Regions from separate parts of the Acetonema longum DSM 6540 genome, predicted to be linked through region 2. Evidence: a T-box and tRNA genes for the amino acid it is inferred to sense, from the RefSeq annotation. Region 2 holds a T-box; the other regions hold tRNA genes.

Region 1 (10,646 bases), on a different contig from region 2:
GGATGTTCATCCGGATACTTTTCAAAATCCACATCATGTAAGAGACCAACGCTCCCCCAATACTGGGAATCCTGGCCAAACTTCACTGCATATGCCCGCATGGCAATTTCTACTGCCAAGCAATGCTTTAACAGAACTTCACTGGTGACATGACCTTTTAGTACCTTCCAGGCATAAGATCTTGAAAGATCCATTATCGGTAAGCCCCCTTATTCAACAGCTTGGTTTGTTAACCAAGGCACTATCGTGCAGATGTATTTCCCGGTGTTGCATAATGTCAAGCTGAGTGCCTGATACCGCAATATTGCCGCCGGATAAGTAAATCACCCGGTCAGAAGGCTGCAGGGTCGACAGGCGGTGAGTAATAATGAAGGTAGTCCTCCCAATACTGGCCTGCCGGATTGATTCCATGACGCTCATTTCCGATTGGGTATCCAAAGAGGCGGTAGGTTCGTCTAACAGCAGTATGGCCGGCTGCAGGATCAAGGCTCTGGCAATGGCGATTCTTTGCCTCTGCCCGCCGGATAATAAACCGCCCATTTCGCCGGCAGGCGAATCATACCCCTGGGGGAGCTCCATAATAAAATCATGGGCGCTTGCCATCCGGGCAGCCTGCTCCACCTGCTCCGCAGTGGCATCGGGACAGCCATAGCGAATGTTTTCCCGAATGCTTGCATTAAATAAAATCGGTTCCTGCTGAATAAAGCCAATGCGTCGCCGTAACTGTGATACTCGGTAGTCCCGGATATTCACCCCGTCGACCATGATCCGGCCGGTGGTAGGATCAAACAGCCGCAGCAGCAGGTTGGCAATAGATGACTTGCCGGCGCCGCTGGGACCGACAATCGCAATAAATTCTCCCGGCTTAGCGGTGAATGATATATGGTTCAGAATTTCTACATCCGAACGGTAGCGAAAAGACACCTGTTCAAATTCAACGATACCTTTCACTCCTGCCGGTACTTCTAAAGAACCGTCAATGACAGCCGGCTGCTGCGCATATAAGGTTTCGATCCTTTTCCAGGCAACGAGACCCAGCTTCATCGCCGTATAAGCCTGAGCAATCTTGCGCACTGGCGGAGGAATATTAATAATGTACACCAAAAAGGCGAACATACCGCCAATGGTTAAATCTCCTTCAATGACAGCCCTGCCGCCAAACCATATAATAACCGTCAGGCCGATGGCAGCCAGGAATTCGATGAGAGGAACCAACATGGCATTAAGCCGTTGAATTTTTAAAAATTCCCCCGCTGCCTGCCATATCTTAGCGCTGAATTTTTGATATTCATATTCTTCCCGGTTATAACTTTGCACAGTGACGACCGATAGCAGGGAATGATGCAATAACCCGGAGACTTTTTCCATAGTCTCGGTCATCAAAGCCCCTAATCGGCCCACTTTTTTATTAAAAAAACTAATGGCCAGGACAATAAACGGCAGTGTGGCAAAAGTAACCAGAGAGAGCTGCCAGTCAAAATAAATCATAATCAACATAATAGCAATAACATTCAGAGACTCAACAATAAAATCAGAAATGCTGACTGTGACGGCCTGCTGGATGAACAGCAAATCATTGGTAAACAATGAAATCATTTCACCGGGCGGGCGTTTGAGAAAATAGGAATAATCCATTGACTGGATCTTAGCATACATTTCCTGTCTGACTGCCTGCAGCATTTGGTTGCCGACTCTTCCCATAGTATAACTATAGGCGTAGAGAAATAAACCCTTCAGCAGATATAAAATCACGATACCAACGCTAATAATATGCAGTTGATACCTTTCTCCGGCCGTTAAGACATTATCAATCAGCAGCTGCATCACAACCGGAGCTGCAAGGCCTGCCGCACTGGCTATAATAAAGCAAAGTAAAGAGATCATAACGATCGGCCAATATGGAACAAAAAGTTTATGCCAATATAGTGCTAGCATATATGCCCCCGTGCTGAACAAAAATACGCTGACGCTGAGATAAATAAAACCAAGGAAGGCAACGCCGCCTTCCTAATCTTGCCTCTTAATCATCTACTGCCGGGAGCCAACAATAAACTCCCCGCTAGTGAATATTCGATTCCTGCCCTGCAAATCCTGCCGAATAAAGTAATATAATAAAGAATTTTGATTTTCACCTGCGACAGGAAGCAAATCAGCAAAAACCGTGGCCAAAGAGCCGCCCACGGTTTTTGCTGCCTAAAAAAAGTCCCTTTTACACAAGAGGCCAGTGCGAATTTGCTGCCGAAGATCCGGCTCTTGCGTTAGGCATACCAATCTTTCTTTTATTTGTATTCCCGGTATGTGCTGAATACTTGGCGCCGCCATACCGTAGCCTTCGGTATCGTGCTTGCAGTTCCCTTTATTATGTTCTCCGGTGCATTAAAATCCCATACGGCACACTACTTCGGCCCTCTTGGCTCTTCAAACAGAGATCGACCATTTTGTATATAGGTCCATGGCTGCCGGCAAATCGGCAGTGTATTTTCCCGGTTGATTCATGGATGTGTTTTTCTATCCAAGCGTCACATTCGGAGAGCGTTTTCCGTTCTGACATACTTGTTCCCTCCCTCTCCCCTTTGGCTAATCGGGATTAGCCGCTGAATAGGCAGTTTTGTTTTTTCCCAAAACAAAAAGTCCCAGACCGAAAAGGTCCGGAGCTAAACTCATTTCACTGCCAAACAGCCAGCAGAGCAACAAAATTAAGATGTCTTCGCTCACTCCGCATTTCTTTCTCTGACAGTATCTGCCCGCAATCAGCATTTACCCGGTTGTTCTTTGTCATGATATTCTCCTTTGAACACAAGAAAAGCGCCCTATTCGGACGCTTCCCATGATTCGTAATTTATTATTGATCTTCCCGATAACAATGACATTCGTGTTCTTCTTCTTCCTCGCAACACTCCGGTGAAGCATCGGTAACACTGCAAAAATCATGGCAATGACCTACATCGTAACTGGTCTTACCTGCAAAGCAATGTGTATGTTCATCGCAACCACCAATATCTATTGCAGGGCCAGTCATCACATCGACCATATGCCAGTGGCACTCCCCTCCCTTCGGGTCATAGGAAGTCCTGAAACATATACGATGAACATGAGAACGACCTTTACGTATCGGCGTTCCACTTGTTCCAGTAATAAGGTGTTGGTGTTCGCAAGCTACATCTGCCATTGTTTGTGTAAGGTGTACATGCTCCATGTAGGCTTCCTCTTTATTAGGCTTATGCATTGGATATCCACGATCTTCTTCGTCTGACATTTAAAATTCACCTCCATCACATACTATGTAAAGTATACAGATAAGGTGATTGAGTATATAGTAAGCAGCCCATTCAGTATAAAAACAAATTGAAAGTGCTCTGTAAAAAATTAGAAAAAAATATTCAACGTTTGCACTAGTCACGCTGATTGAGCAGTATCAATTTCGAATATCCAAGCAAGAAAGCCGCCGGCCAATACCAGTTAGCGGGCTTTTATCTTCACCTAATTATTCCACAATCCCATCCGCCCTATTTGAACGCTTCTTCCTCTCTCTTTTGATGTATATATCTGAATAGCTTTTTATAGGCTTCATCAATTAATTCCGCATAATCCAGTAAATTATTATTGTTAACTTTTGTTACCAATTCATCAATTATAGCTTTACATTCGGGATATCAGAAACTGATATGATCTCATCTAGCATATTGCGGAGTTCAATATAGAATGGATTTCTTTCCAATACGTCCGTCTTAAAAAACAATCGGTCTTTTGGCATCTCCTTTACGGGTACCAAATCCCCTCGTTTGATCAAGTCAGATATATTTTGTTGGCTACAGTTTAAAATCTGCATTACTTCAGCAGTGTTAATTAATTCGTTTTGGATAAATTCAATCAATTTTTCTCTATTTTTAGAACAACATCCACTCATAGCCTTAACCTCTCCAGAATTCGTATTATTTCAATTGGCTGTAATTATAGCACTTTACTCGATGTATGCCAAGTAAGAGACCACAAAATAACCGTCATTTTATTGACGGTTATTTATATTTGAATAATTTGGTATAAATCATCTTCCTCACCTCGGTTTATTTTATACTATAAACCTTAGTTGTATGTGTTCTCGAATAAACTTTGTGTATTTAAGATTTAGTTCGGTCAATACCAGTGCGAATTCATCAACTGCCCTTTTGGTTGCTTCGTCCATGTTGCTCCCCCTCCTTTCTTCTTAATTTTTTTCCGAAATAGGAAATTATTGGTTTTCATCGAAGTATCACCTCAAAGGGAGGTAATACAATGAACGATCATGCCAAGGACATCTATTTACGAATCATGCAAATGATTCAAATCAAAGAGGCTCGTTTAAGGGAAAATCAGGATATGAAAGTCACTCTTCTTCAATATCCAGATTTTGAAGTAACTGAGATAGGTCGCCTGGGAAATGAATACCTTTTCTTTTCCGGGATGACTTCGCAGTCTCCGGAAACCACTCTTCTCCTTCCTGTCGAATCGATTCCAATAAGAATTGACGTAGTGGATCAGAAGGATGAGTTACCTGTAAAAGCAGTAAAGAAAATTGGGTTTCGGGGAGACATTTCAAGTAATAAATAATGGCATCTAACTTCTTAGCGTCGCTATTGGTAGTAGCGGCGCTTTCTTTTGTTTGTTCGTCTTTCTCACTCTCCTAGTGTTTATTGGCACTGCCTTTTTAAAATCTCCTGAGGAACGCATGGACCAGGGCGAAAAAGTTTCTGCCCTATTCGACGCTCGTGAAGTATACAAATAGATGTAAATGAGCGTGTCTTGAGCACATTGACCGTATGGAAGGGAAGATAGACCGACTCTCTCTCTTAAGGTATCTTCTACGAATCGGCTTTAAAGGATGATTTTTAATATGTTCCTGCAGAGGCATGGATACGGAACTATTTCAGACTGGCGGAACGCCCATGGCTATAAAACCAGGCGTGGTCTGACGCCGTAAATGAAAAAGACCCGGACAGAGTCCGGGCCATGTTTCAAAACTTCGTTGATAAGGTTGCTGTAAATCCTGATTATATGGTTACTATCCATCTCAAGATAGTATGCCTGGCGTTGGTGCCGAGGACCGGAATCGAACCGGTACGGGTGTTACCACCCGAGGGATTTTAAGTCCCTTGCGTCTGCCTGTTCCGCCACCCCGGCATTTAATTTTCTGCCTGCCGATAATAAAACTCTGTTATCGGGTCACAAAAAAACTGTTAGATTTAAATTTGGAGGCGGCACCCAGATTTGAACTGGGGGTGAAGGTTTTGCAGACCTCTGCCTTACCACTTGGCTATGCCGCCATCTTTGTTGGAGCGGAAAACGAGATTCGAACTCGCGACCCTCGCCTTGGCAAGGCGATGCTCTACCACTGAGCTACTTCCGCATTATGGTGCCGCAGGGCAGAATCGAACTGCCGACACGAGGATTTTCAGTCCTCTGCTCTACCGACTGAGCTACCGCGGCAATTATTGGCGACCTCGAAGGGATTTGAACCCTCGATCTCCGCCGTGACAGGGCGGCATGTTAGACCACTACACCACGAGGCCGTGAATGAACTGCAAAATCTATTTTATATCATTCCGGTTCTTCTGTCAACAAAATATTTAAACAAAATGACCTTTCCAATCTCTTTATGATCTCTGCAGAAATGTCGATGCTAGTCTTCAAGAGCACTCTTAACCACACGAAGCACTTCCTGAGGGGCAAAAGGCTTAATGATAAAACCGGAAGCACCCGCCTGATTCGCATCCTCTATTACCTGTTTTTGCCCAATAGCTGTTACCATAACAACGCGGGCCGAAGGATCTATTTCGTGAATTTTCTTAGCCGCCCCTATTCCATCCAGATGGGACATGGTAATATCCATCGTAACCAAATCCGGCTTATACTGCTGATAAAGCTGTACTGCCTGGTTGCCGTCTCCGGCTTCAGCCACTATTTCATAGCCTGCTTCTTTTAATAATTTGCCCAGCAACATGCGCATAAACATTGAATCGTCGCATATCAGTATTCTTGCCACATTGAATCCCCCTTGTTTAGCTCCGATAGAAATCATAAAAATGATGCGTCGGTCCGACCCCATGCCCCAGGTCGAACCCATGGCGAATCGCCATTGTTATGAACACTTTGGCCCGGCGAATCGATTCATCGAGACTCATTTTTTGCGCCAGACCGGCCGCAATGGCGGAAGAAAAGGTACAGCCGGTTCCATGGGTATGTTTGGTGTCAATTCGTTCATTCTCCAAATAGTTGAAGGTATATCCATCAAAAACCACATCGCAGGCGGCTCCAGACAAATGGCCGCCTTTGACAACCACATGCCCGGCCCCCATAGCATGAATTCGGCGGGCTGCTTCCTCCATTTTTTTATAGTCATCCACAGCGAATCCCACCAGTTCGGCGGCCTCATGCAGATTTGGCGTCACAACCCGGGCTAATGGAATTAAGTGGGACTTCAAAGCAGTAACAGCATCCGGCCGTAGAAGATGGCTGCCGCTTTTGGAGATCATGACCGGGTCTAAAACGATATTATGGGCCTGATGGCTTTTTAATCCTTCCGCCACCGTTTGAATAATTTCAGTGCTGCTCAGCATACCGATTTTCACAGCGCCAACTGATATATCGGTGTATATAGCGTCGATCTGGGCGCGGATAATGGCGGTATCCAGTTCACGAATATCCGTGACTCCCTGGGTATTTTGCGCGGTAATCGCTGTGATGGCGCTCATGCCATAGACGCCCAACGCCGAAAACGTTTTTATATCCGCTTGGATCCCCGCGCCGCCGCATGAATCAGACCCTGCGATAGTTAACCCTGTAGGCAGCATTGCTTTTCCTCCTTATTCTTTATCCCCTTTTTAATGATGATCAGTTTCATGAATTTCTGCGCGCATTTCTTCCAATGTCGGCAGGAGATGCGTACTGATCTTTTCTTGTAATTCAGCAATCTCCTTTGCATCAAAGGTTGAAATGACTGCAGGGGTACAGCGGATTCTCTTCTCACCGTAAAAATCATCCCGGTAGATATTATACATAATAGTTAAATTGCTGTCGCTGGCAAAATCGCTATAATCGACAATCAGATAGGCTCCGTTGATCCACCTGACAGGCCGGGCCGGATTTACAAACAAATCGAATCCGGCAGCTGTTGCCGGCAAACAGCCCGAATAGTCCCACTCCGTGATTTTCTTGGCGCCAAACACGTGTCCCAGAGTCTGCGGTTCCAATCCGGCCATGCTGGCTAATTGAGACTGGAGCCGTTGTCTTAATATAGCTTCAAACTGCGCCAGATCCTGACAAATAAAATTAATATCGACATATTCCAAAAGGCCGATCGAAATTTTGACTAAAAAATCCTTGGTCGCTTCATCATACAAAGCCGAAAAAGCGAGCCGGCGCGACTGGCATGAATAACTAAAAATGAGATATTGCGATCCGGTCATGCAATCCGGCTTGGTTAAGCTAAAACCGGCCATATCTGGTTCAAGACTGTCTAAGTAAGCCCATTGGCGGACTAGTTCCCTAATATTCTCCATAAAATGTCTCCCCATACTACGCAATCTAAGTATATTCTGTGCTCAATGGAAAAAACCTGCAAGAGTCACCAAACTTCCACTAAAAGAATACCATGGAGTAATCTGAAACCGGGAGGGAAACCAAATGTCCAAAAAGCAGAAGTTGTGCGCCCTGGCTTTACTGCTGTCGATATGTCTCGTCATCACCTGCATCGGCTGCGGCAGTCAGAAAACATCGTCGCAAACATCGGCTGTCACGGGACCGGACTGGGCGCCTAAACTGACTCCTTTACCCAAAGAGTTCACGGTCACCGTAGGAATGAAACAAGTCGTATCGGATGCCGGCATTCTCATCGGTATGGCCAAAGGATATTACCGCGATGTAGGGATCAAAATCGAAGCGGCGCAATTCAATTCCGGTCAGGAAATGATCAATCAATTGGCTGCCGGCCAGATGGATGTGGCAGCCACGGTGACGGCATCAGGATTATTCAATGCCATGTCACGGGACATTCCGGTCAAAATTGTCGCTGACAAGGGAGTGAATCTACCCGGCAAAGGCTACTACCGTCTGGTCATCCGCAAGGACTTAGTCGACGACGTCAAGGATTTTAAAGACTTGCGCGGCCGAAAAATCGCCGTTGTTGGGACAGCTTCCCTGGATGAGATAGCGTTGGTACGGGTTCTGGGAAAAGGCGGCCTGACTCTCAAGGACATTGATATGCAGGTAATCCGTGCTTTTCCTGATATGCTGGTATCACTGGCCAACAAAAGCATTGATGCGGCCATGGTCATTGAACCTTTTATCGCCCAAGGCATGGCCAGGGATATCCTGTATCCCTGGAAAGATCCATCGGAGTATGACCCGGAAGCGCAGACCGCCCTGCTGGTTTTCGGCACGTCTATGACTAAAAATCCTGAGGTTGCCAACCGGTTTATGACTGCCTATGTAAAATCCCTTCGAGACTACAATGATGCATTTTTCAAAGACCAGGGGAAACCCGAAATGATTCAACTCTTGTGCAACTACTCAGTCGTAAAAGATCCCAAGCTATACGACCAGATGTTTCCCATAGGTTTAAACCCAGATGGCTTCTTACGGGTCAGGGGTATCGAAATGGACCTGTCCTGGTATAAGGAAAATAATCTGCTAAAAGCAGATATCAAGGCCAGTGAAGCCATTGATCATCGTTATGTGGAATTTGCCAACGCCATATTAGGGAAGTACCAGAAGTAATCTTCCTAGGCAAGGTGACTACATAACCCACTGACAGGAGGTGAATTATGAACCCAATACGGCACATACGATTGTTGTCAATTTTATCACCTCTGACGTTACTATTGATTTGGGAGATACTATCCCGGCTGCAGGTGATCGACGTCCGCCTCTTTTCAAGGCCGTCGCTGATCTTTCAGTCCTTTATCCCCCTTTTACTGTCCGGTGAGTTGCTGCTGAACACCGGAGTCAGCATCCAGCGGGTGATATTGGGATTCATTGCCGGCAGCGCGCCGGGAATCATTTTAGGCATGAGCATGGGTTTGTCGCCTCTGATTCGTTCGGCGATCGAGCCCATGATTCAGGCAACATACCCCATACCTAAACTGGCGATTATGCCGTTCATCCTGCTGGTGTTCGGCATTGGCGAAACTTCCAAGGTATTTACCATTGCCATCGGCGTCTTTTACTTAGTGGTCATCAATACCATGGCCGGAGTTTTAAATATCGAAAAAATTTATCTGGATGTGGCCAAAAACTTCGGAGCCAGCCGTAAAGATTTTTATTTGACAGTGGCGTTTCCCGGAGCATTGCCCATGATCTTCGCCGGATTGAAGCTAAGTATGGGGATGGCCCTCATCCTGATCGTCGCTGCCGAGCTGTCAGCCGCTAAAGCCGGCGTAGGCTGGATGATCTGGCGGGCATACGACATGTTTGACATCGAGCAAATGTTTGTAGCGCTTATCGTACTGTCTGTTTTGGGTTATCTTTTTTCTCTGCTGCTGGATCAAATCGAACGATGGGTAATCCCCTGGAAAAATTAATGATATTATGTAATGGAGGTGCAGTTATTGGCAGATGTTCGCATTAAATTGGAAAAGATTCAAAAAATATTTGTCACAACCCAAGGAACCATCACTGCACTGGAGGATATTAACCTGCGCATCACAGACGGTGAATTCTTTTGCATCGTCGGGCCAAGCGGATGCGGCAAGACTACTCTGTTACGAATTTTAGCCGGATTGGAAACCATCACTGTCGGCAATATGACGATCAAAGCCCGGGATACCAGCCGTCCGCTGAATTCTATGGTTTTTCAGGAACAAAGCGTTTTCCCCTGGATGACAGTCACCGAGAATGTGGAATACGGCCTGCGCATGCGGAAAATGCCCAAACCGGTCCGCCGGGACATCGCCAATCATTATATTGAAATGATCGGCCTGAAACAATTCGCCGCTTCCTATCCCTGTCAACTGTCCGGCGGCATGAAACAGCGAGTCAGCGTGGCCCGCGCTTTCGCCAATGACCCAGAGATCCTGTTAATGGATGAACCTTTCGGCTCTCTGGATGAACAAAATCGCATTCTGCTGCAAAAAGAACTGCTGCGCATCTGGGAAGGGACCAGCAAAACCACGGTATTTATCACTCACAGCATTGATGAGGCCCTGTGCCTGGGAGACCGGATTCTGGTGATGTCCGCCCGGCCCGGGACGATTAAAACGATTGTGCCGGTAACCCTGCCCCGTCCCCGGGATGTAGAAACCATTCGGACCACACCGCAATACATTGAACTGTATCAAACCATATGGTCGCAACTGCGGGACGAAGTTCTAAAAGGAGAAACAGGAATCCCTTCCAGACGATAAAACAAACCCACGGAAACTCCGTGGGCTTTTATTCTGGCAGGGGCAGAAGGACTTGAACCCTCAACCAACGGTTTTGGAGACCGCTACTCTACCAATTGAGCTATACCCCTATAAAGAATGGAGCGGAAAACGAGATTCGAACTCGCGACCCTCGCCTTGGCAAGGCGATGCTCTACCGCTGAGCTACTTCCGCATAAGTTTGTCAACCTCTGACGGATTATTATAATATCACAAATCAACCGAGAAATCAATACTAAAAAATGGATAATA
Region 2 (10,646 bases):
AAACCACCCTTTTGGGGTGGTTTTATTTTATATCTATTTAGGTTTATTACAGCAACTGTTGCGGTGATTCGAAAAATTGAATATCAGGATTTTGTTCGACGGCCCAGCGTAATGCCCATTCATTTGAAAATAGGGCTACCGGCAGGTCATTCTTGTCAAAAACAATCGCATTCTTATCTACGCCTTTTATTGGCTTAGATGTTACATCTTTGCCCTGCATCCATCGTGCCAGACCATACGCAAGGCCATACATGAGAATATCTACGCCGTATTCATTTTTCAGGCGATATTCCAGCACCTCAAATTGAAGCGCACCGACAGTGCCAACAATGAAAAATTCGCCGGGGACATCTGGCTGCCGGAACAACTGGACAGCGCCCTCCTGGGCCAGTTGCTCAATGCCTTTTAAAAATTGCTTGCGTTTCATAGTATCCTTGACCTGTACCTTGGAAAACTGTTCAGGCGGAAATATGGGAAAAGCCTTGAAACGAAATAGATTGCTGGATTCGCACAGCGTATCACCGATGCTGAAAATGCCCGGATCGAACAGGCCGATAATATCTCCTGGATAGGCTTCTTCCACAATGGTGCGTTCCTGGGCCAGAAATTGCTGAGGTTGAGCGAGTTTGACCGGCTTGTTTGTCTGCATATGGTGCACTGCCATACCGCGGGTAAATTTCCCGGAGCATATGCGGATAAACGCCAGCCGATCACGGTGGGCCGGGTTCATATTGGCCTGGATCTTAAAGACAAAAGCCGAAAACCCTTCCTGATCAGGTTTAATAACAGAGTCTTCTGTTTCCCTGGGAGAAGGAGACGGCGCTAATTCCAGGAATTCTTCCAAAAAGGGGCGAACGCCAAAATTGGTCATGGCGCTGCCGAAAAACATCGGCGTCAATTCACCGCTTAATACTTTCTGAATATCGAACGCATCGCCGGCTGTATCCAACAGTTCGATATCATCGCATAACGCTTGATGAGTCTCTGCACCGATCATTTTGGCAAATGCGGGGTCGTCCACACTGCCCTGGGATGAAGGAATAATCCGCTGCCCGTGGGCACTGTCTTCTTCAAAAAGCTCAATTTGAGCCAGTTTGCGGTTATATACCCCTGTGTAATTCCCATCCACTCCAATAGGCCAGTTCATGGGATACGAGCGGATGCCTAACACGTTTTCGATTTCTTCCATCAGATCAAAAGGATTTTTTCCGAATCGATCTAATTTGTTGACAAAGGTAAAAATTGGGATACCCCGCTGCTTGCAGACATGAAATAGTTTTTTTGTCTGTTCTTCTACTCCTTTAGCCACGTCAATCAGCATTACGGCGCTGTCGGCCGCCATTAGCGTACGGTAGGTGTCTTCGCTAAAGTCCTGGTGGCCGGGAGTATCCAAAATGTTGACCCGATACCCGTCATAATCAAATTGCAGTACGCTGGAGGTAACTGAAATACCCCGCTGTTTTTCAATTTCCATCCAGTCGGAAATAGCGTGCTTTTGCGCTTTTCGTGCCTTGACGGAGCCAGCCAGACGGATGGCTCCGCCGTATAACAAAAGTTTTTCGGTTAATGTTGTTTTACCGGCGTCAGGATGAGAAATGATAGCAAAAGTTCGACGACGAAGAATTTCTTGAGATAGTTGCCTTTGAAGCTCGGACATGCTTGACCTCCACTCTTGAAAACAATCATACAATATTTTATATTACGGCATATTGTCTATCTTTGCAAGAAATTACGAGAATTTTATGCGAGATTTATGTATATATTGACTAATCAAATTCTGTGTGCTATCATAATAATCTATATTGCTGTAATGCTCAAGTCTGAAAAATGATCGCGATGCATGCTGCATCGAGGAAAGTCCGAGCTCCATAGGGCAGGGTGCTGGATAACGTCCAGCGAGGGCGACCTTAGGGAAAGTGCCACAGAAAAAAACCGCCGGGGAACCGGTAAGGGTGCAACGGTGCGGTAAGAGCGCACCAGCAGTCAGGTGACTGGCTGGCTAGGTAAACCCCACCTGGAGCAAGACCAAATAGGGAAGGGATGAGGCGGCCCGCTGAGCCTTCCGGGTGTGTCGCTAGAGCCGGCAGGCAACTGACGGCCGAGATAGATGATCATTACCACGCCGTGCGGTGTGGGACAGAACTCGGCTTAATGAGGACTTGAGCATTACAGTGATTTATTTTTCATATAGATTCTAAAGGGAGTGGCTGCGGGACAGAGTTAACTACAGGCTGGAAGCCTGATTCTGTCGTTGGCAATACCAATTAGCGAGACCTTTAGTATGACTTGTATAAGGTTATACTAAAGAGGTCCCGCTTTTTTATTTTATAATGGGGAATGAATAGGGACAGCCTAATATATCCCTGCCTTATGCTGCGGCTGGACTAACGGTGATCGGACTGCTAATGTATGCCGCAGTCCAATGTACTGGCTAAAAATGCTCCCGCGGACAGGAATATTACGGTCAAATGTTTATAGGAACTAATTCAAAGCCGACAGCATCGCAGGCCACCAGATGAAACCTAGTGCCGTTGATAGTTCCGGTTGGAGCGAACTGAGCCGCCTCACCATGAAGATGCCCGAAGATACAGGTTTCTACGGCATACTCGGCGATGAGATCCATAAAGCCGCCAGTGAGTGAGGGAGTGTATGCCGGCGGATAATGCAGCATCAGCAAAATACGGCGAAAACCGGCTTGTCTGGCTGAATTCAAAGAAAGACGGACCCGGTGCAGTTCCCGCTGATAAATAGGCAGGTCGTCTGCCGTGAACATAGGGTCAGCAGGCGATGTCCAACCGCGGCTGCCGCATACAGCGATATCTTCCAGAGCTACATGTCCGTTCTGTAAAAAAGTGAGCTGATGATTTACCGCCAGGGACATTTTGCTGACGGTCTGCCACCAGTAGTCATGATTGCCCCGGATGAGAATCTTTTGGCCGGGAAGAGAAGCGATTGCCTGCAGGTCGGTTAAAGCTTCATCCAGTCTCATGGCCCAGGAAATGTCGCCTGCCAGCAGCACTGCATCCTGATCTGTAACCTTGGAAAGCCAGCTGTCTTTTATTTTTTTCCAATGGCTGCGCCATTGTGCGCCGAATTGGTCCATGGGCTTTAGCGGCGGGTTGCCCGATAAATGAGTGTCAGCAATTGCAAAGAGTTTCATCGAATGTTCCTTTCTATGGTCTGAGATCCTTGAACATGGTTTATACGGGATTCGTCTGATTATCTCCATCTTATAGAAAAATCAGGAAGAAAGCAAGGCGCGATTTGCCGGCTCAAATGGTCTTTACCCAATCTGCAAAGTGAGCCATGAGCTGTTCCCGGGCATTTTCGACTTCGGAACCATGCCACTGCTGGCCGGTTTCGTCGTCAAACCAAATCTCTGAGTTCGCAAATGAATTGGCAGCCGGATATAGTTTTTCGTGAACCGCAGCTTGTATTCCATCCAGCATACTTTGCCTGATGGTTTTCCTTGAACTGCGCAGATTGGCTTTCTCGGTAATTTTTACGTCCACACACCCGGTTTCATCTGCATCTATTTCGATATGGCTGAGAAGCTTTCCGTTACGCTTGGCGGTGTTAATTGCCTCATTGGCTGCATGAATAGCCTGCTGCCGCTCCAGCTGGTCATTGAGTACACTGATTCTAATATTTCCAATAATTAACTTATACATAACGCACCTCCTGAGTCTGCTTACCAGATATTTATGCTGGTCATGCTCAGATAGAACAAGAACGGCAAAGATTTGAATTCTTCTGGCAAACGTTGACTTTTCAAACTGGGTGCTTTATAATAAAATTTGCAAATCCATAGAAGCAGAGTAGTACGCCCTGTCGGTTTTCAGAAAGTTGGCGGTTGATGCAAGCCAATACGAAACACGGCCGAACTCGCTGCGGAGGAGCAGTTGCGAAAACAACTGACGCTGACCGGCGTTACTGGTGAGAGAGGACCGGGTTTTTCCCCGTCAAGCAGGGTGGTACCGCGTGCAAATCGTCCCTGGCATTGAATGCCGGGGACTTTTCATGTTGTTAGAAAAAATCGTACACTTTAATGCAGGAGGATGTATATGAACGAGAAATACCTGCCCCATGATTTAGAGAAAAAATGGCAGAAACAATGGAGCCAGGACCGGTCTTTTGCGACCCAAATGGACAAAGAACGTCCGAAATATTACGTTTTGGAAATGTTTCCATACCCTTCGGGAAACTTGCATATGGGCCATGTCCGCAATTACTCCATTGGCGATGTGGTAGCCCGGTTTAAAGCCATGCAGGGCTTTAACGTGCTCCATCCTATGGGATGGGATGCCTTTGGAATGCCGGCGGAAAATGCAGCTATCAAAAACGGTATCCATCCGGCCAAATGGACCTGGGACAATATCGCCAACATGCGGCGCCAGCAGCAGGAACTGGGACTGTCCTACGACTGGGACCGGGAGGTCGCTACCTGCCATCCGGACTATTACCGCTGGACCCAATGGCTGTTTTTATTGTTTTTCAAACGTGGCTTAGCCTATAAAAAGAAGGCTGCGGTAAACTGGTGCCATGACTGCAACACTGTTTTGGCCAATGAACAGGTCATTGACGGTCATTGCTGGCGCTGTGATTCTGTCGTAGTCAAGAAGGAACTGGAACAATGGTTTTTAAAAATTACCGATTATGCCGATCGTCTGCTGGAAGATTTGAATGAATTGCCCGGCTGGCCGGACCGGGTAAAAATTATGCAGGAAAACTGGATCGGTCGCAGTGTGGGGGCTGAGTTTTCTTTTGAAGTTCCGGAAATCAGGGAACGCATTGCCGTCTATACCACCAGGCAGGATACGGTCTTTGGCGTTACTTACATCGTTTTGGCGCCGGAGCATCCTTTGGTGGAAAAATTGATTGCCGGCAAGTCTGCTGCCACGGCTGTCCGTGATTTTGTGGAAAAGGTCCGGAATTTAAGCGAGATTAACCGAACCTCTACCGATACCGAAAAAGAAGGCATGTTTACCGGCGCTTATGCGGTCCATCCCTTTACCGGAGCCAAGGTCCCTATTTGGGTGGCCAATTATGTGCTGTATGAATACGGCACCGGCGCTGTGATGGGGGTCCCGGCTCATGACGAGCGTGACTGGCAGTTTGCTTCTAAATACGGTTTGCCCAAACGCATCGTGATTCAACCGGAAGGTAATCCCCTTGCGTTGGATTCCATGGCCGCAGCCTATGACGGACCGGGTAAAATGGTGGATTCAGGCGATTTTACCGGTATGGACAACGAAGCAGGAAAAAAAGCGGTTGCCGAATGGTTTGAACGCCAAAAAATCGGCAAGGTGCGGGTAAACTACCGGCTGCGGGATTGGCTTATTTCCCGCCAGCGTTACTGGGGAGCACCCATTCCTATTGTGTATTGCCCTGAATGCGGCGCAGTGCCTGTGCCGGAAAAAGATTTACCGGTCAGGCTGCCGGAAAATGTCCGGTTTGATACCGGCTCGGTATCTCCTTTGGCCCAGGTCGCAGACTTTGTAAACTGCAAGTGCCCGCATTGCGGCAATGACGCTAAACGGGAAACCGACACCATGGATACCTTTATCTGTTCCTCCTGGTATTATTACCGCTATACCAGCCCCGGCAGCACTACCGCACCCTTGGATGCCGAAGCGGTCAATTACTGGATGCCGGTGGATCAGTATATCGGCGGTATTGAGCATGCAATTTTGCACTTGTTATACTCCCGCTTCTTCACCAAAGTGTTGAAAGACGCGGGGTTGATCGAGGCTAACGAACCTTTCAAAAACTTGCTCACTCAGGGCATGGTCATCAAAGACGGGGCCAAAATGTCCAAATCCCTGGGCAACGTGGTTTCCCCCGAGGAAATTATTCAAAAGTATGGTGCCGATACAGCCCGTCTGTTTATCCTGTTTGCCGCCCCGCCTGAGCGGGATCTGGACTGGAGTGACCAGGGAGTGGAAGGGGCATATCGTTTCCTGGGACGCTTATGGCGCATTCTGGGACAATATCAATCACTGCTTAAAACAGCCTCTCCTACCTACTCGCCGGCTGATTTAAGCAAAGAAGAGCGGGATTTGAGACGGATCCTCCATGTTACCATTAAAAAGGTGACTTCGGATATTGGCGAACGGTTTAACTTTAACACAGCGATCAGTTCGATCATGGAACTGGTGAATGCCATGTACTTGGTAAGGGAACAGGTCAGTAAGCCTAATCCCAGCCTGTTGAGGGAGACTGCCAGCGCTCTGTTACGGCTGTTGTCCCCCTTTGCGCCGCATATTACCGAAGAGCTTTGGCACGAAGTCATAGGTAAGGGCAGCGTGCATAAGCAGAGGTGGCCTGTCTGTGACCCGGATGCCATGCAGGTGGATGAGGTTGAAATTGTGCTGCAAATCAACGGGAAAGTCAGAGACAAGATCATTGTACCTTCTGGCTGCAACGGGGACGCACTGGAGAAATTGGCACTGGAGCAAGACAAGGTTAAGTTGATGCTGGAAGGCAAACAAGTGGTTAAGATCATTTCAGTACCGCAGAAATTAGTCAATATCGTGGTGAAATAACCGTAGAGAGTAAAAATCCCGGGAGATGATCCCGGGATTTTAATTGGCATAAGAAAATGTTGAAGTTTGGGAGGATTTTAACATTTTCAGTAAAATTAATATGATTATGGAATTAAAAACGGAGGATGCAAAATGGATGAGCGGCGGCGAAAATATTTGCTGGTCATTGTCGTTGCGGCAGTGATACTGCTGGGGAGCAGCTATTCCTACTGGCAGCAGTCAACCTTGCCGCATCAAGCCTCCATAGCTACGGAGAGCCCGCTGGCAATAGCCAAGATGCCTGATGCAGATCCGGTGGTCTATGTATCAGGTTTTGTGGTCAAACCGGGAGTCATGCGGATCGCCGAAAACTCCCGGGTGATTGACGCCGTCAATGCGGCGGGAGGTTTGGCGATCGGCGCTGATGTCTCCAGAGTGAATTTGGCCCAGAAAGTAAAAGACGGCATGCACATTCAGGTGCCGGGAAGTTATGTCCCCAGTGGACCCGGGGCTCCGGCAGCGACAGGCGGCAGTAATGGAACGGCTGTTTCCGGGGACAAAATCAATATTAACACAGCCGACAAAAATCAGCTAGACTCACTGCCGGGCATTGGCCCGGCCCTGGCTGACCGCATTATCCAATACCGGCAGGAAAACGGCATGTTTTCAGCGATTGAAGATATCCAGAAGGTGTCCGGCGTGGGCGCCGCTAAATTTAATCAGTTAAAAGACAGAATTACTATATAATGAATCTCACGATTTTGGCTCTGGCCTTTATTCTGGGAATATGGCTCAGCGGTCTCTATGCCTGGTCATTATGGTTTTTGGGAAACGCTGCCTTGCTCATGCTGGCAGTAACGGTTTGGCAGCTTCGGATCGCCGGCGGTGGCCGGGTCAAATATTATCTGGTCTTATTGTTTATGCTGGTCGGCATGATTCGCTCCATTCAGGCAGAGATGATACCCCTGACCGATATCGGCCGTCTGGTGGGGGAACGGGTTTATGTCGAGGGCATTATCAGCGATATTCCCCGCCGGCTGCCTTTGGATGAGCAAACCGTAAAAATCGGCTATCGGGTGAGGCTGGAACAAATCAAACAGAATGGCCGACTTCGAGCCGTAAGTGGAGAAGTTCTGGTCACTGTCCGACAGCAGCCGAAAGAAGCGGTTGCCCTGCCGGGGGAAAGAATCGCAATGACCGGCAAGGTCCGGGCGCTTCATGGCTATAATAATCCGGGGGCGGTTGATATGGTGGCTGCCTGGAAGCGTCAGGGCGTTAAGGCACGGATTGCTCCGAACGGCGGGGTACGGATTCTGCCAGGGGGAGAAACAGGGGCATATCTGCGGACGGTGGCTGCCATACGCGGTTCTGTGGCCGAGGCCATGTTGAAGGTGATGCCGGACGGGGATGCCGCGGTGATCCAGGGACTTTTATTCGGAGGCTATCAGGGAATTTCTCAGGAAGTCATTAAAAACTATGCCGCTACCGGCATCATCCATATTCTGTCAGTGTCGGGCTCTCATATTGCTCTGTTGATCGGGTTTATTCATTGGCTTGGCCGGAGATTAAAAATCAGGGAGCCGGTTTCGGCGATGGCGGCAACGGTTGCGGTGCTTTCTTACGCTTTGGTGGCAGGACTGATTCCGCCGGTGGTGCGATCCGTGATCATGGGGCTGGCTGCCTTGCTGGCGTTTGCAGCAGGCAGGGAAAAACATGCGTCTTCGGCATTAGGTTTGGCGGCTTTGGTGATGTTGGTATATCAGCCCGGGATGATCTATGATATCAGCTTCCAGCTTTCCTTCGCCTCAACGGCGGGATTGGTTTATCTATATCCCCAGACCGTTCAGTTTTTCAGCCGTTTTTTGCCGGGAATAGCGGCGGCTGCATTGGGGGTTACGGTTGCGGCCCAACTGGGGTCTCTGCCGTTTTTAGCCTGGTATTTCAGCCAGCTCCCCGCCAGTTCTATAGCAGCCAATATGATCATTGTACCCGTCATTGAAGCGGTGCTGATTTTAGCCCTGGTGGGGAGTGTGGTCAGCCTGATTCTGCCATGGCTAAGCCAGACATTATTCGTCCTGGCCAGTTTGGCGGTTGGCCTGGCCAATCAGATGGCTGCCTGGTTGGCGGCAATGCCGGGCAACTTATGGCCAATCCCTCCTTTTGGCCTCTATGGCAGCGCCTTATATTATTGCATTCTGGGTTGGATTTATGGTTATCCGAAGGGAATTACCCGTCCCTGGATAGTGTATAGAAGATTCCCCCGACTGGCCGGGGCGGCAGTTCTTTTGCTCGTGGTAGCCGCAGTGATTTATCTTAATTTGCCGCACCCGGTCCGGGTTCATTACATTGATGTTGGTCAGGGCGATGCTGCCTTGATTACGACGGCCCACAGTCGTAATATATTAATTGATGCCGGCGGCGGAGGAGAAGACAGCGGTTTCGATACCGGCGAATATGTTGTCATGCCTTACTTGCGGCATTATGGCGTGACTTCTCTGGAGTACCTTATCCTGACTCATGGCCACGCCGACCATGCCGGAGGTGCCGCAGCCATCGCCGCCGGTATTCCGGTGAAGAATATCATCCTGGCAAGAGAAGCTTATTCCCCGCCAATTAAAGCTCTGTTGCAAAAATCCGGTGGAGGCCGGGTTATTCCGGCCTATCGGGGGCAGCAGATCGACCTTGACGGCATAACCATTCGGGTGATTGATGCTATGCCCAATTTTGCCGGCCAGCAAACGGCGAATGAAAGTTCTATCGTTATAGAGGTTGGTTACGGCGATTATAATTTTTTGTTTACAGGGGATTTAGACGGCAAGGGCGAAATAAATTTGGTAACGCAAGGTCTTATCCGGCAGAATACGGTTTTGAAGGCAGGGCATCACGGCTCTAGAACATCGACCACTCTTTCTTTTCTTCAACAGGTAGGGCCAGAGTATGCGGTCATATCCGCCGGGTTTCAAAATCGTTTCGGGCATCCCCACAAGGAGACTCTCATCCGCCTGGCGGACGCTGGCTCTACCGTGTTGCGCACGGATTTGCAGGGAGCGGTTGTCTTTTCCGTCACCTCTGACGGACAGGACATAGGCTTTGATACGTATGTAAAGTGAGGCAACTATGAATTATCATCAGGTATTGCAAGATATGGAGCGCGGCGAGATCGCTCCGGTTTATCTCTTATATGGGGAAGAACCTTTTCTCATAAGACAAATTGAGCAAGCGGCGGTACGCCATCTGTTAGCGGAAGAAGACCGGGAGAGTTCCCTGTTTATCTATGATCAGGACCCAGTCGCAACAGAATTGGTCAACCGTATCGATACTCCGCCTTTTTTCGGGTCTAAAAATTTAATTTTAATCCGGGACACCCGGCTGTTCCGGGCGAGCAATAAATCAAATGAGGAAATCTCCGATAATCCGGGGCGGGACCCGGACGAAAAAATAATCCGGTGTCTGTTGAATATGCCTGATTTCAGCCACATTGTTTTTTCTGCCGGCGACAAAGTGGACAAGCGCCGGAAGCTGTATAAGGTCCTTGAGAAGGTGGGCGTGGTTTGCGAGGCAGCGCCGTTAAAACCGAAGGAGGCACGAGTCTGGATTGATGAGAAAATGAGCGGCAGCGGCAAAGTTTTCTCATCTGCCGCTATGGAAGAGATGATGACCGCCTTATCTCTGATGCCGCAAATATCTTTGGGGTTTCTCGACAATGAGATTGATAAGCTCTTGTTATATGCCGGACAAGAAGCCAAGATTACTCCGCGCCATCTCCAGTCGGTCTTATCCGCTAGTCCGGAAGTGTCTATTTTCAGCATGATTGAAGCCTTAAGTCAAAAACGGGTGAAGGAAGCCCTGCAGCTTTTGGCCGTGCAGGTGAATGCGGGGGAAAATCTGTTGCGTATTGTCGCCCTGCTGGCTCGCCAGCTCCGCCATCTATTATATGCCAAAGACCTGCAGGCGGTGGGAGGGTATAGCCGGGACATCGGGGAGAAACTGGGTGTACCGCCCTTTATCGCCGAAAAAATAATTAACCAGGCCAAAGGGTTTTCCAGGACCACTTTGCGCCAGGCTTTAGTCGACTTGGCAGAAATCGACAGGGGCCTAAAAAACGGAACCGCCGGCATAGCG
Region 3 (10,646 bases), on a different contig from region 2:
TAGCGTCGGAACAGGTATGTCATCAGAACAAAACAGTACGAGGAGGTAGAGTCGTGCTAAGCAGGTTCGATTATGTCAAACCACAGACTCTGGAAGAGGCTTTGGCTTACCTGGCGGAAAACGCCGGGACAAAAATCCTCGCCGGCGGCACAGATCTAATGGTCATGCTGCGCCGTAATGCTCAGATGCCGGAGCATATTTTGGATATAAAATCTATTCCCGAGACTAGGCGCCTGGACTATAAACCTCAGGAAGGACTGTTTATCGGGGCTTCGATCAATGTGAATGAAGTGGCCGGAGCAGCAATGACCCGGGAGAAATATCCGGCTTTAGCCCAAGCCGCTAATGCTTTGGCTTCTTATCAAATCCGCAACCGCGCCACCTTGGTGGGGAACATTTGCAATGCCTCCCCCGGCGCGGATTTATCCGGTCCTTTGCTGGTCTATGACGCCAAGGTGCATGTCGCCAACAGTCAGGGGCAACAGACAGTGGCTATCCATGAGTTCTTCACCGGTGTCAAGAAAACGGTCCTGCAGCCGGTAGATATCGTCATTGGCGTGTCATTGCCGGATGTGGACGCCGCCGATGCTGTTTTTCTCAAACAAGCCCGCATCAGGGGGCACGATTTGGGAATTGTCGGGGTGGCAGCACGACTGACGGCAGCAAAAGAGTTCCGGATTGCCATGTCGGCGGTGGCTCCCACTCCCATCCGGCTGACCCGGATGGAAGAACAGCTCAAGGATCGGCCTCTGACGCCTGAACTGGCTGCCTGGGCAGGAGAGGAAGCGGCCAAAAGCATCAGACCGATTTCCGATGTGCGGTCTTCAGCCGAATATCGCCGTCATATCGCCGGCGTACTGGTAAAAAGGGCCTTGTCCCAATTGCTGGCTGCGGGAGGTATATAAGATGTGCGAAAGATACGGTGCTGCCAAGACTTGTTTTACCTATATCGATTCCGGTCTGCCGCGGATTTCGCTGCATTGCCGGGTTAATAGCGAAGCGGTAAATGCCTTCGTTGATCCGAGTATGACCTTGCTCAGCTTTCTGCGCAAAGAATTAAAGCTCTTTGGCGTGAAGGAAGGCTGCGGTGAAGGTGAATGCGGGGCCTGCACCATTATCATGAACGGCCTGGCGGTCAATTCCTGCATGGTGCTGGCGGTTGAGGCTGAAGGCGCTGCCATCACTACGGTAGAAGGCTTGAGTCCCGACGGCGGGCTGTCTATTCTCCAGCAGGAGTTTATGAACCATGATGCCCTGCAATGCGGTTTTTGCACGCCGGGAATGCTGATGTCGGCGCGGGCGCTCTTAAACCGCAATCCGGACCCCACCGAAGCGGAAGCCAAAGAAGCCATAGCCGGTAACTTTTGCCGCTGTACCGGTTATGTTCCCATTATTGCCGCTATTTTATCGGCTGCTAAACTGGAAAAGGAGGCAAGGGCGAAATGAGAGACAAACAATACCGTCATATTGGCAAGTCAGCCGTACGGCTTGACGCCCGAGACAAAGTAACCGGCAGGGCGGTTTACACCTTTGATATGGAACTGCCGGGAATGTTGTATGCCAAATGTTTGCATTCGCCTTATGCCAGTGCGGCCATTGTCTCCATTGATACAAGCGCTGCCAAAGCTCTGTCCGGGGTGAAGGCCGTACTCACCGGCGAAGACATCCCCTATCTCTTAGGTTTATATATGGTGGATAAACGGATACTGGCCCGGGGCACGGTCAGGTATCAGGGGGAAGCGGTGGCAGCAGTGGCAGCGGTGGATGAAGCAACCGCCGAGCGGGCTCTGACCCTGGTGAAGGTGGAATATCAGGAATTGACGCCAGTGATGACTGTCGATGAAGCGCTGGATGGAAAAACACTGGTTCATGAAGATATCAACCAGCTGGAATATATTAAAGGCGTATTCTTCCCTCAGCCTGATTCTAATATCGCCAGCTGGAACAAAACCATCAAGGGAAATATCCGGCAAGGCTTTGCCGCGGCCGATGTCATAGTGGAAAGTGAGCTGACCCTGCCGCCGGTAGCCCATGTGCCCATGGAGACCCACGTGGCTATTGCCCAGGCCGATCCCTATTCCCCGGTTTTGAAGATCTGGTCTTCCACCCAGTCCCCCTTTGGGGTGCGCCAGCTTATGGCCAAGTCCTCGGTATCGCCAAAAGTGATATTCAGGTGATTGCCCCTTATGTAGGCGGCGGATTTGGCGGTAAGGCAGGCATTCATCTTGAGCCCCTGGCAGCGGTGCTGTCCCGGGTCTGTAAAGGCCGTCCGGTTAAAATTACCGCTTCCCGGGAAGAGGAATTCAATCAGTTGCCTTCCCGGGCCGGCATGCGCGGTCGGATAAAGACCGGCGTTACCAAAGACGGCAAGATTACGGCCATGGAAATCTATTATGACTGGGACAGTGGCGCTTATGCCGACTATGGTGTAAACGTAGGCCGGGCGGCTACCTATTCCGGCGCCGGTCCCTATGAAATTCCCAACGTTGAGCTGCACTCCCGCACTTTATATACCAATAAGGTGTTCAGTACGGCCTATCGCGGTTTTGGCCATTTGGAAACCCATTGGATCGTTGAACGGCAGATGGATCTGGTGGCTCAGAAATTGGGCATGGATCCCTATGAACTGCGGTGGAAGAATTTATTGCGGGAAGGCTCTCTCACCCTCAGCGGCGAGCGGATTACCCTTAACTCCGGCCGCCCGGATCACTGTCTGGAAGCGGTGGCCAAAGAAATCGGCTGGACAGGGTATCGCTCGGAAGCGGAACGGCAGGCGGCGCGCAAGACCGGCAAGGTGCGCGGCAAGGGATTAGCCTGCCTGCAGAAGGCCCCGGCTATGCCTTCCAATACTTCAACCTCAGCCATTATGCAGATGGATGAGGACGGCAATGTCCGGATCATGCTGGGTGCAGTGGATATGGGTCAGGGGGCTAATACGGCCATGGCTCAGATTGCGGCCGAAGTACTGGATATGCCTATGGAAAAAGTCAAAGTGGCCTGGGACCCGGATACCGACCGTCATCCTTATGACTGGTCCACAGTAGCTTCTAAATATACCTTTATGGGCGGCAACGCGGTAAAAAGCTGCGCTCATAATATGCTGCACCAGATGAAGGAGCTTGCCGCTCAGATACTGCGGTGCCCGGCGGATGACCTGACTCATGGCGGCGAAGCCATTTATCATATTCAACACGCCCGCCGGCGAGTCTCCTATAAAGATTTGGCATTAGGTTATGTTTATGAAAATGGCAACGGCATCGGCGGGCCGCTGATCGCCCGGGGTGTGTATATGGCTGACGGATTAACCTATCTGAATCCCGATAACGGCCAGGGGTTGCCGGCCCTGGACTGGACCTTTGGCGCTCATGGCGTAGAAATCGAGGTGGACGTGGAAACCGGCGAGGTTTCCATTCTGAAAATCGCCTCTGCCTTTGATGTCGGTCAGGCCATTAACAAAAAGCTGGTGGAAGGGCAGATTATCGGCGGCGTCCTGCAGGGAATCGGCTCGGCTTTGATTGAAGGATTTAAGTTCAGCCCGGACGGACGCATGCTCAATCCTTCCTTCACCGACAACAAGATTCCGACGGCCAAAGATATTCCGGTGGAAATCCTGCCGATCTGCGTGGAAAATCCTCAGCCTGACGGACCCTTTGGCGCCCGCGGCATAGGGGAGCACCCCATGATTTCCGTGCCCTCAGTCATTGCCAATGCACTGTATGACGCTCTGGATATCAACTTTTTCAGCCTGCCTTTGTCGTCTGAGACAGTGGCCCTGGCGATTGCCGGAAGAAATAACTAGGATATAGAAAATGCTGCCTGAATTAAGCGATTGCTTTTTCAGGCAGCATTTTGTTTTTTAAAAGGATCTGTTTCCAAGCAAAGGATGACGGGCGGGTTTCAGACTGAGGCGCAAAACCTGGGCGACCGCTTCCTCCAGGACGAGATCCCGCTGTTTGTCCCGGCTTTCCATGATGCAAATCGGCGCGGAAGATCCGACCTCTCCTGCCGGGAGGTAAATGTATTCTTTGGTGTTGCCGTCGCCAAAAATTACCCCTGCCAGGAGTTTACCGGCTATTACTCGGCTCATGAGCTGCATCTCCTTCTTCCATAAAAGCATTTCTTATTGGCTGTATTATATCATTAAAGCCAGTGGCGATGCCACTGGCTTTAACTGTAGGATCTGTCGTCTGGTGTTGTTCCGCCGAGCATGGAATTGACAATGGTGGTGGGCTCAAGGGGCTGAAACCGTGTGCCCTCTAAAAGCTGCATTTCGAATTTTAGATTCTCCAATTTCTCTTCCAATACCTTTTGCGTATAGCCATATCCCTGCAGGGCAATTACCGAATTCTCCAGCTCCTGGATCTTTTCTTCATAGTCGCTGTGCAGCCTGACAATCTCGTGACCGGTTTTGATCTGCATAAATAGAACACCTCTGTGCATTCGGGCATATTTCTCATTTTTTAAGGCTATGGGTAGAATATGCGTATATTTGGCAATCTATACGGGGTAAGCTTGCTGTCGCTCGCACCAAAGTGAGAATCAAAAAGGTCCAAAGAAAAAATGCTAGAGGAAAAAACCCTTGACATCAGATTTTTGAAGTGGTAGAATATATTTTGTCGCGAGGCGCAACAGCCTCGGGCAGGATAGCATGGTGGCTGTGGTGAAGTGGTTAACACGGCGGATTGTGGATCCGTTACTCGAGGGTTCGAGCCCCTCCAGTCACCCCATCAAATTAAATATAAAATTGGGGCGTCGCCAAGTCGGTAAGGCACGGGACTTTGACTCCCGCATGCGTTGGTTCGAGTCCAGCCGCCCCAGCCATTTTTTTATTTGACCCACTAGCTCAGTCGGTAGAGCACCTGACTTTTAATCAGGGTGTCCCGCGTTCGAGTCGCGGGTGGGTCACCATCTATATGCAGATTATATATTTTCGGATAGAAACATGCGGGAGTGGCGGAACTGGCAGACGCACCAGACTTAGGATCTGGCGGGTAACCGTGGGGGTTCAAGTCCCTTCTCCCGCACCAATATAGTAATAATAAAGTTCTCGGAGAGCATCTCCGGGGCTTTTTTGTTTTATGGGGTGCTTATGCAGCATTTTGTACAGCAAATTGCGCCAGCGTGCTTCTTTACGGAACAAGAATAATCGCACAGCTCCCGGAATAGATAATATTATTCACCAGTGGGAGGTGGCGCTTATCATCCGGAGTCCGTATTGCTCCTATGAGGCGGGAGAGCTGGATCAGCAGGGGCGTAAGATTGCCGAAGTATATTTTAATATCCCGGGAAGTCATATCATCTATCGCTGTGAAGATGTGATCGGTTTAATTGTCGGCATGGAGACCGATACGATCAAGAGTCCCTCCTGCATTGCAGCCGAGATGAATTCGGTTTACAGTTTATTGAATTTGGAGGAACGAACCTGTTATTATACAGATATTGCTATTGCATTGCATCAGTGTTTACTGGGAGATGACGCATCGGCGCGGAATATTTTAAATCAGTTGAGTCAGAACATTCTCCAGCATAAAACCAACCGGATCAAATTGGATTATTTAACGGGCTGTTTATACGGGTTGGTCGCATGCATTGCCGCTTTTGCTCTCATTTGTGCGCTGCCGACTCTTTCTGACTGGACTGTTCCTTATATCTTTCTGGCCGGAGCGGGCGGCGGCTTTTTTTCGGCTGCAGTTGGGCTGCATAAAATCAGCATAGATTTGAATACATCCCGCCGATATTATCAGATTAACGGAATGATCCGGATTTTTATCGCGGTAATTTCCGCTTGGATCGGCTTTTTAGCAATTAAGGCGGATGTGATTTTCGGGATGTTTAATACTAAATCGGAAGGGATTCTTTTAGTTGCTGTCCTGGCCGGTTTTAGCGAAACGTTTGCTTATAATATCCTGATGAATTTAGAATCGCGGCAGCAGTCTTCTGGTCAAAACGAAGATAAAACTACAACGGGAGATGCTGAAAAGACTCCGCGGGTGTGACCGGATTACATCCGCAGAGCCTTTTTGCCTGTTATAGAATTCTGATGACTGCTGGGAAAAGGAATTTTCACTGAAAGCGGAGAAAATTCATTCAAAGTGATTTTGGATCTGAGGAAAAAGGAGGGCTGCCATAAATGACGGATAGCATGCAACAAGCCATAAACGAATTGAAAGAGCTGCTGGGTAAGGGCTATAGCGGTGAGATAGATCGGGGTGATGCTGCACTGCAAGCTGCTAAACTTTTACTGGGGATTGTTTCCTGCTGCGATCTGGAACTTACGGCAGTAGATGAGAAATTAGACCGGGCTATAATTAAAACGGAACATCTGGAGCAGCGGGTGGAAAGACTGCAGACAGAAACCAAAGAATTGCGACATCACAATGCGGACATGCTGGAATATCTTGATAGTAAGGGTTTGGCCAAAGACTTTGACCGTTTTCAGCAGGAGAAAAAGATTGCCAGGATACTACACTAGCGAGACTGGCTTATAGACGCGGAGCAGTTTATTGACAACATGCCGCGTTGATGCTATAATATTTCGGTAGGCCAAAAGCCTTGACTTTAAGCTAATATTGCGCCTGTAGCTCAGGGGATAGAGCAACGGACTTCTAATCCGTGGGTCGTACGTTCGAATCGTACTAGGCGCGCCAGAGAAATCAAGACCCCACAGAAATGCGGGGTCTTTGCTTTACCTTTTTTAGCTGTAAAAGCCGGCGGGCTGCTTTGTCATTCTTGCGTCGCGAACGGTTGATTGTCCTGATATTCTACAGTATATTCCTGCCAGGGAATATCTTGAACCGGTACGTTCATGGCCACCTTTAGGACGTCCTCATTGCCGAAATAAGCGGGGAGACCATGAAAGTTGATAGACACCAGGATGATTGGCAACCCTGGAAACAGAGGCTCGAATACTTTAATTACCCGGGATGCGGTAAATTTGCTGTCGATTACATATTCTTTGACGGATACGATTGCGTAAGTAATATCATGAACATTTACTACGGCTGCCTGAAATTTCATTACGGATCCTCCTGTGCGATGATTCTTCTGCAAAAAAACAATGAATAAAGCAAGATAATTAGAATATAATATTACTTTTTAACAGTAGCGTTTCCCTGCTGAAAAGACTCAAGAGTCTCTAATAATTTGTCAAAATTTTTTTGCGAATTTTCACTATAACGATTAAGTATTGATTAAAGTGTTGCATAAAGGGAAAGAACAGGCTAAAATAAGAAATCGGTGAAAAAGTTAAGAATTTTCTAAGGCGGTGATATTGAATGAAATCAGTCTCTGTTATTGGCATGCCAATGTGGCTGGGACAAACACGATATGGAACAAATCTGGGACCGGAAGCTTTGCGCCGGGCCGGGATGATGAATCGCCTGCAGGCATTGAACCCTGATATCATCGATTTAGGTGATCTTACGCTTTCTCAGACCACTGGGCAGGGAACACCCTCTCTGAAAAATCTAAAACAGGTTGCAGCCGCTAATGTAAAGTTGTCAGAAAAAGTGGCGGCAGTTATTGCCGAAGGCAGATTTCCTCTGGTATTAGGAGGAGATCACAGCATCGCAGTGGGCAGTATTGCCGGCGCTGCTAAGCATTATTCCCGGATGGGAGTGATCTGGTTTGACGCCCATGCGGATATCAACACTCCGGAGACTACTCCCAGCGGCAATATTCATGGTATGCCCCTGGCAGTCAGTCTGGGTCTGGGGCATCCGGCTTTGACCCGTATCGGAGGGTACCAACCGAAAATTCAACCGGAACAGGTGGTATTTATCGGGGTGCGGGATATTGACCCGGGCGAGCAGGATTTGATCCGGGAAAAACAAATAAAGGTTTTTACCGCTGAGGATGTAGCCAGACGCGGCATAGAGCAAGTCATAGAAGAAACCCTGGCTTATTTGAGCCGGCAATGTGATGGTATTCATCTCAGTTTCGACATGGATGGCATAGATCCCTGCCAAGCACCGGGAGTAGGTACTCCGGTTGATAATGGCGTAAGTCTGGAGGACAGCCGAAAAGCCATCAGGTTATTGGCTGCTTCGAACCGCATTACTTCCTGCGACATTGTGGAGGTAAATCCGCTGTTCGATAAAGAGCAAACGACTGTTTTGGTCGCTGTGGAGCTTATTGCATTACTGTTTGGCGAGGCTGGGGCCGACATTTCTCCTGGGGATAAAACGGTTTGGTGCAATCGGATGGATGATGTATCCGGCAAATAAAAAAACAGGCGCGGGTGATTCCGCACCTGTTTTTGCGTCAGCCTGCTGAAAACTCATCCGTGATTTCTTCAAGAGCGAATGGTCACCGGAGTTCCAACAGTAACATAGCCGGCCAGGTCGATAACGTCACGATTTTGCATCCGGATACAGCCTTTCGAAACTTGACCGCCGATGGAGGCTGGGTTATTCGTGCCGTGAATGCCGTGATGCGGCACGCTCAGCCCGAGCCACATCACGCCGAAAGGGCCGCCGGGGTTAGGGACTTTACTGACGATCATGAAACGGCCTGTGGGAGATGGAGTGTTGAATTTCCCAACTCCGACAGGATAGGACTTAAAGTATTTCCCGTTTTTAGCTAACATGAGCTGACGTTTTGACAATAAAATCAGGATAGAATAATTCAATGGTATCACCCCGCTATGTATCATATTCGGCAAGGGCAAAGCAGGCTCCCGGCGATGGCTTCATAAGGCGCCTGGGCTTTAAGAAATATGAATTTGCGGAGCGTTTTTTGTTGAATATTGTCTATTGCACTTAAGGGGGACGGCTACTGTAAACCGATGACTTATGATATAATGAATCATAGATTGTTTTACAATCTTGAGGCTGGAGGATATATATTCAATGAGTTTGCGGGTTTTTGCCGATTCATGGAGCAAAACGACAGGAGTCATGCTGCTGTTAATTCTTGGCGGCCTCTTATTCAGGGTCGTCCTCGGCTTAACCATTGGATTAGGCGTTGATGAATCTTACGCTGTGGCTGTATCACGAATCTGGACATTGAGTTATTTCGATCATCCGCCGTTGCATTTCTGGTTGATAGGGCTGGCTGGCAAGATTTTCGGCACAGATTATGGCATTCTGCTGCGGTTGCCGTTTATTTTGCTGTTTGCTGCCACTACCTGGCTGATGTACAGGCTGGGCGCCGTTCTTTTCGGCAATTGGGCCGGCGTTTACGCCGCCTTGATCATGAATCTTTCGGCTGTATTTAGTCTCAGTACCGGCGGTTGGATCTTGCCGGACGGACCCTTGATGTTTTTTATGCTGGCCTGTGTGCTGGTACTGGTCCAGCTTCTATTTGACCCGACGCAGGAACGGTCTCTGTTCTGGTGGTTGGCAGCGGGGGTTCTTTTGGGGCTGGGACTTCTCAGCAAATATCATGCTGTTTTTATCGCCTTCGGCGCTTTCCTCTTTATCATTACATCCCGTACGCATCGCCCCTTGCTTTTAACGGCCGGTCCCTATCTGGCATTAGGCATCGGACTTCTTATTTTCTCGCCGGTTTTGATCTGGAACTGGCAGCATGACTGGGCATCTTTTGCGTTTCAGGGCAGCCGGGGCTTAGCCAAGGGCTGGTACCCCGGACGAATGATGGGCAATATTGCCGGGCAGGCGGCCTGGGTGCTTCCCTGGATCTGGCTGCCGCTGGTTGGGTCCTGGATTACCAGTGGTTTGGGAGGTCCGGGCAGCACTCCGGAACAGTCAAAACGCTGGTTTTTATCCTGTTTGGCAGCCGGTCCCATTCTGATTTTTACCTTCTTGACCCTATGCGGGGCGGAAGGCCTGTTTCACTGGCAGGCGCCGGGATATCTCTTTTTGTTTCCCTTGCTGGGGAGAGTGGTTGCTAACCGACTGGCCTGTCATAATCGAAAAACAGCGGTTTGGCTGAGGCTTTCCGCTCTTGTTTTTATTTTGCTGATTGCCGTTCTGGCTTCGCACACGGCCACCGGTTGGTTGAAAACAATGAATCCGTCGCTCTTCCCTCAGGGGGACCCTTCTATGGAAGCGTATGATTGGCGGGAAGTCCGGCCGGCTTTTGCGGCAAAAGGTTTTCTGACTCAAGAGCATCAGGCTGAATTGTTTGTGATCGCCCCTCATTGGATTGATGCCGGCAAGATTGATTATGCCCTGAGCGGGAAGCTGCCGGTAGTTTGCTTGTCAGATGAACCCCATCACTTCGCCTTCATTCGCCCCATCGGTTCTATGCTGGGGAAGGATGCTGTCATTATCGGCAGACCTGCCGTGACCGAGCGGGTGCTGCAGCAATATGGACCTTATTTTCAATCCATATCCCCTTTGGGCAGTGTCGCCATCAACCGGCAAGGCCGAGAGGAACTCCGCCTGAATTGGTATTATGCCCGCAATTTAATGTATGGTTATCCTATGCCATACGGTCATTGAACAACGTCAAATGTTGTGAGAGGAGTATACAGGCTTTGAAAGGACTTTTTATACCAAAACGATTGCAGAATCTGCGATTGGCTTTGATGGCGGGAATTGGCGCCGGCTTCCTGACGGCCATACTCGTCTTGACATTAGGCAAAGGAACGAATCCTTATGTATGGAATGTGGCTAACTTTCTTGGCGGTTTAGGAAATGATCTTTTTCTGGTCAGTACCAATTTGCTGATCATTGGCTGGG

Evidence for each region. A T-box is a leader RNA that pairs with one kind of tRNA and senses whether it is charged. The one in region 2 lies ahead of leuS (leucine--tRNA ligase), so its partner is inferred to be a tRNA-Leu.
Region 1: it has a tRNA-Leu gene. The T-box ahead of leuS (leucine--tRNA ligase) is inferred to sense a tRNA for this amino acid. The anticodon was not compared.
Region 3: it has a tRNA-Leu gene. The T-box ahead of leuS (leucine--tRNA ligase) is inferred to sense a tRNA for this amino acid. The anticodon was not compared.

Annotation. Positions count from the first base shown of each region.
Region 1 is NZ_AFGF01000013.1:725-11,370, forward strand. Features, by position in the region: gene ALO_RS00945 (hypothetical protein) at 1-194, opposite strand, end outside; gene ALO_RS00950 (ABC transporter ATP-binding protein) at 214-1,935, opposite strand; gene ALO_RS21170 (YmaF family protein) at 2,843-3,256, opposite strand; gene ALO_RS00960 (helix-turn-helix domain-containing protein) at 3,632-3,907, opposite strand; gene ALO_RS00965 (hypothetical protein) at 4,273-4,587, shown strand; tRNA gene ALO_RS00970 (tRNA-Leu) at 5,069-5,157, opposite strand; tRNA gene ALO_RS00975 (tRNA-Cys) at 5,227-5,300, opposite strand; tRNA gene ALO_RS00980 (tRNA-Gly) at 5,309-5,383, opposite strand; tRNA gene ALO_RS00985 (tRNA-Phe) at 5,388-5,463, opposite strand; tRNA gene ALO_RS00990 (tRNA-Asp) at 5,470-5,546, opposite strand; gene ALO_RS00995 (response regulator) at 5,657-6,019, opposite strand; gene thiD (bifunctional hydroxymethylpyrimidine kinase/phosphomethylpyrimidine kinase) at 6,036-6,824, opposite strand; gene ALO_RS01005 (hypothetical protein) at 6,858-7,535, opposite strand; gene ALO_RS01010 (ABC transporter substrate-binding protein) at 7,660-8,751, shown strand; gene ALO_RS01015 (ABC transporter permease) at 8,799-9,554, shown strand; gene ALO_RS01020 (ABC transporter ATP-binding protein) at 9,567-10,376, shown strand; tRNA gene ALO_RS01025 (tRNA-Trp) at 10,411-10,486, opposite strand; tRNA gene ALO_RS01030 (tRNA-Gly) at 10,495-10,569, opposite strand.
Region 2 is NZ_AFGF01000121.1:86-10,731, forward strand. Features, by position in the region: gene ALO_RS12855 (peptide chain release factor 3) at 47-1,657, opposite strand; RNA gene rnpB (RNase P RNA component class A) at 1,816-2,166, shown strand; gene ALO_RS12860 (metallophosphoesterase) at 2,465-3,160, opposite strand; gene ALO_RS12865 (hypothetical protein) at 3,273-3,671, opposite strand; T-box leader at 3,800-3,999, shown strand; gene leuS (leucine--tRNA ligase) at 4,065-6,545, shown strand; gene ALO_RS12875 (ComEA family DNA-binding protein) at 6,678-7,271, shown strand; gene ALO_RS12880 (DNA internalization-related competence protein ComEC/Rec2) at 7,271-9,634, shown strand; gene holA (DNA polymerase III subunit delta) at 9,642-10,646, shown strand, end outside.
Region 3 is NZ_AFGF01000115.1:12,646-23,291, reverse strand. Features, by position in the region: gene ALO_RS12390 (FAD binding domain-containing protein) at 54-905, shown strand; gene ALO_RS12385 ((2Fe-2S)-binding protein) at 907-1,446, shown strand; partial or broken gene ALO_RS23800 (xanthine dehydrogenase family protein molybdopterin-binding subunit) at 1,443-2,584, shown strand; gene ALO_RS12380 (xanthine dehydrogenase family protein molybdopterin-binding subunit) at 2,585-3,799, shown strand; gene ALO_RS12375 (hypothetical protein) at 3,857-4,087, opposite strand; gene ALO_RS12370 (hypothetical protein) at 4,168-4,419, opposite strand; tRNA gene ALO_RS12365 (tRNA-His) at 4,652-4,727, shown strand; tRNA gene ALO_RS12360 (tRNA-Gln) at 4,746-4,821, shown strand; tRNA gene ALO_RS12355 (tRNA-Lys) at 4,833-4,908, shown strand; tRNA gene ALO_RS12350 (tRNA-Leu) at 4,945-5,027, shown strand; gene ALO_RS12345 (hypothetical protein) at 5,100-5,996, shown strand; gene ALO_RS12340 (hypothetical protein) at 6,131-6,472, shown strand; tRNA gene ALO_RS12335 (tRNA-Arg) at 6,572-6,647, shown strand; gene ALO_RS12330 (hypothetical protein) at 6,724-7,017, opposite strand; gene rocF (arginase) at 7,275-8,225, shown strand; gene ALO_RS12320 (L,D-transpeptidase) at 8,294-8,653, opposite strand; gene ALO_RS20940 (glycosyltransferase family 39 protein) at 8,850-10,406, shown strand; gene ALO_RS12310 (phosphatase PAP2 family protein) at 10,442-10,646, shown strand, end outside.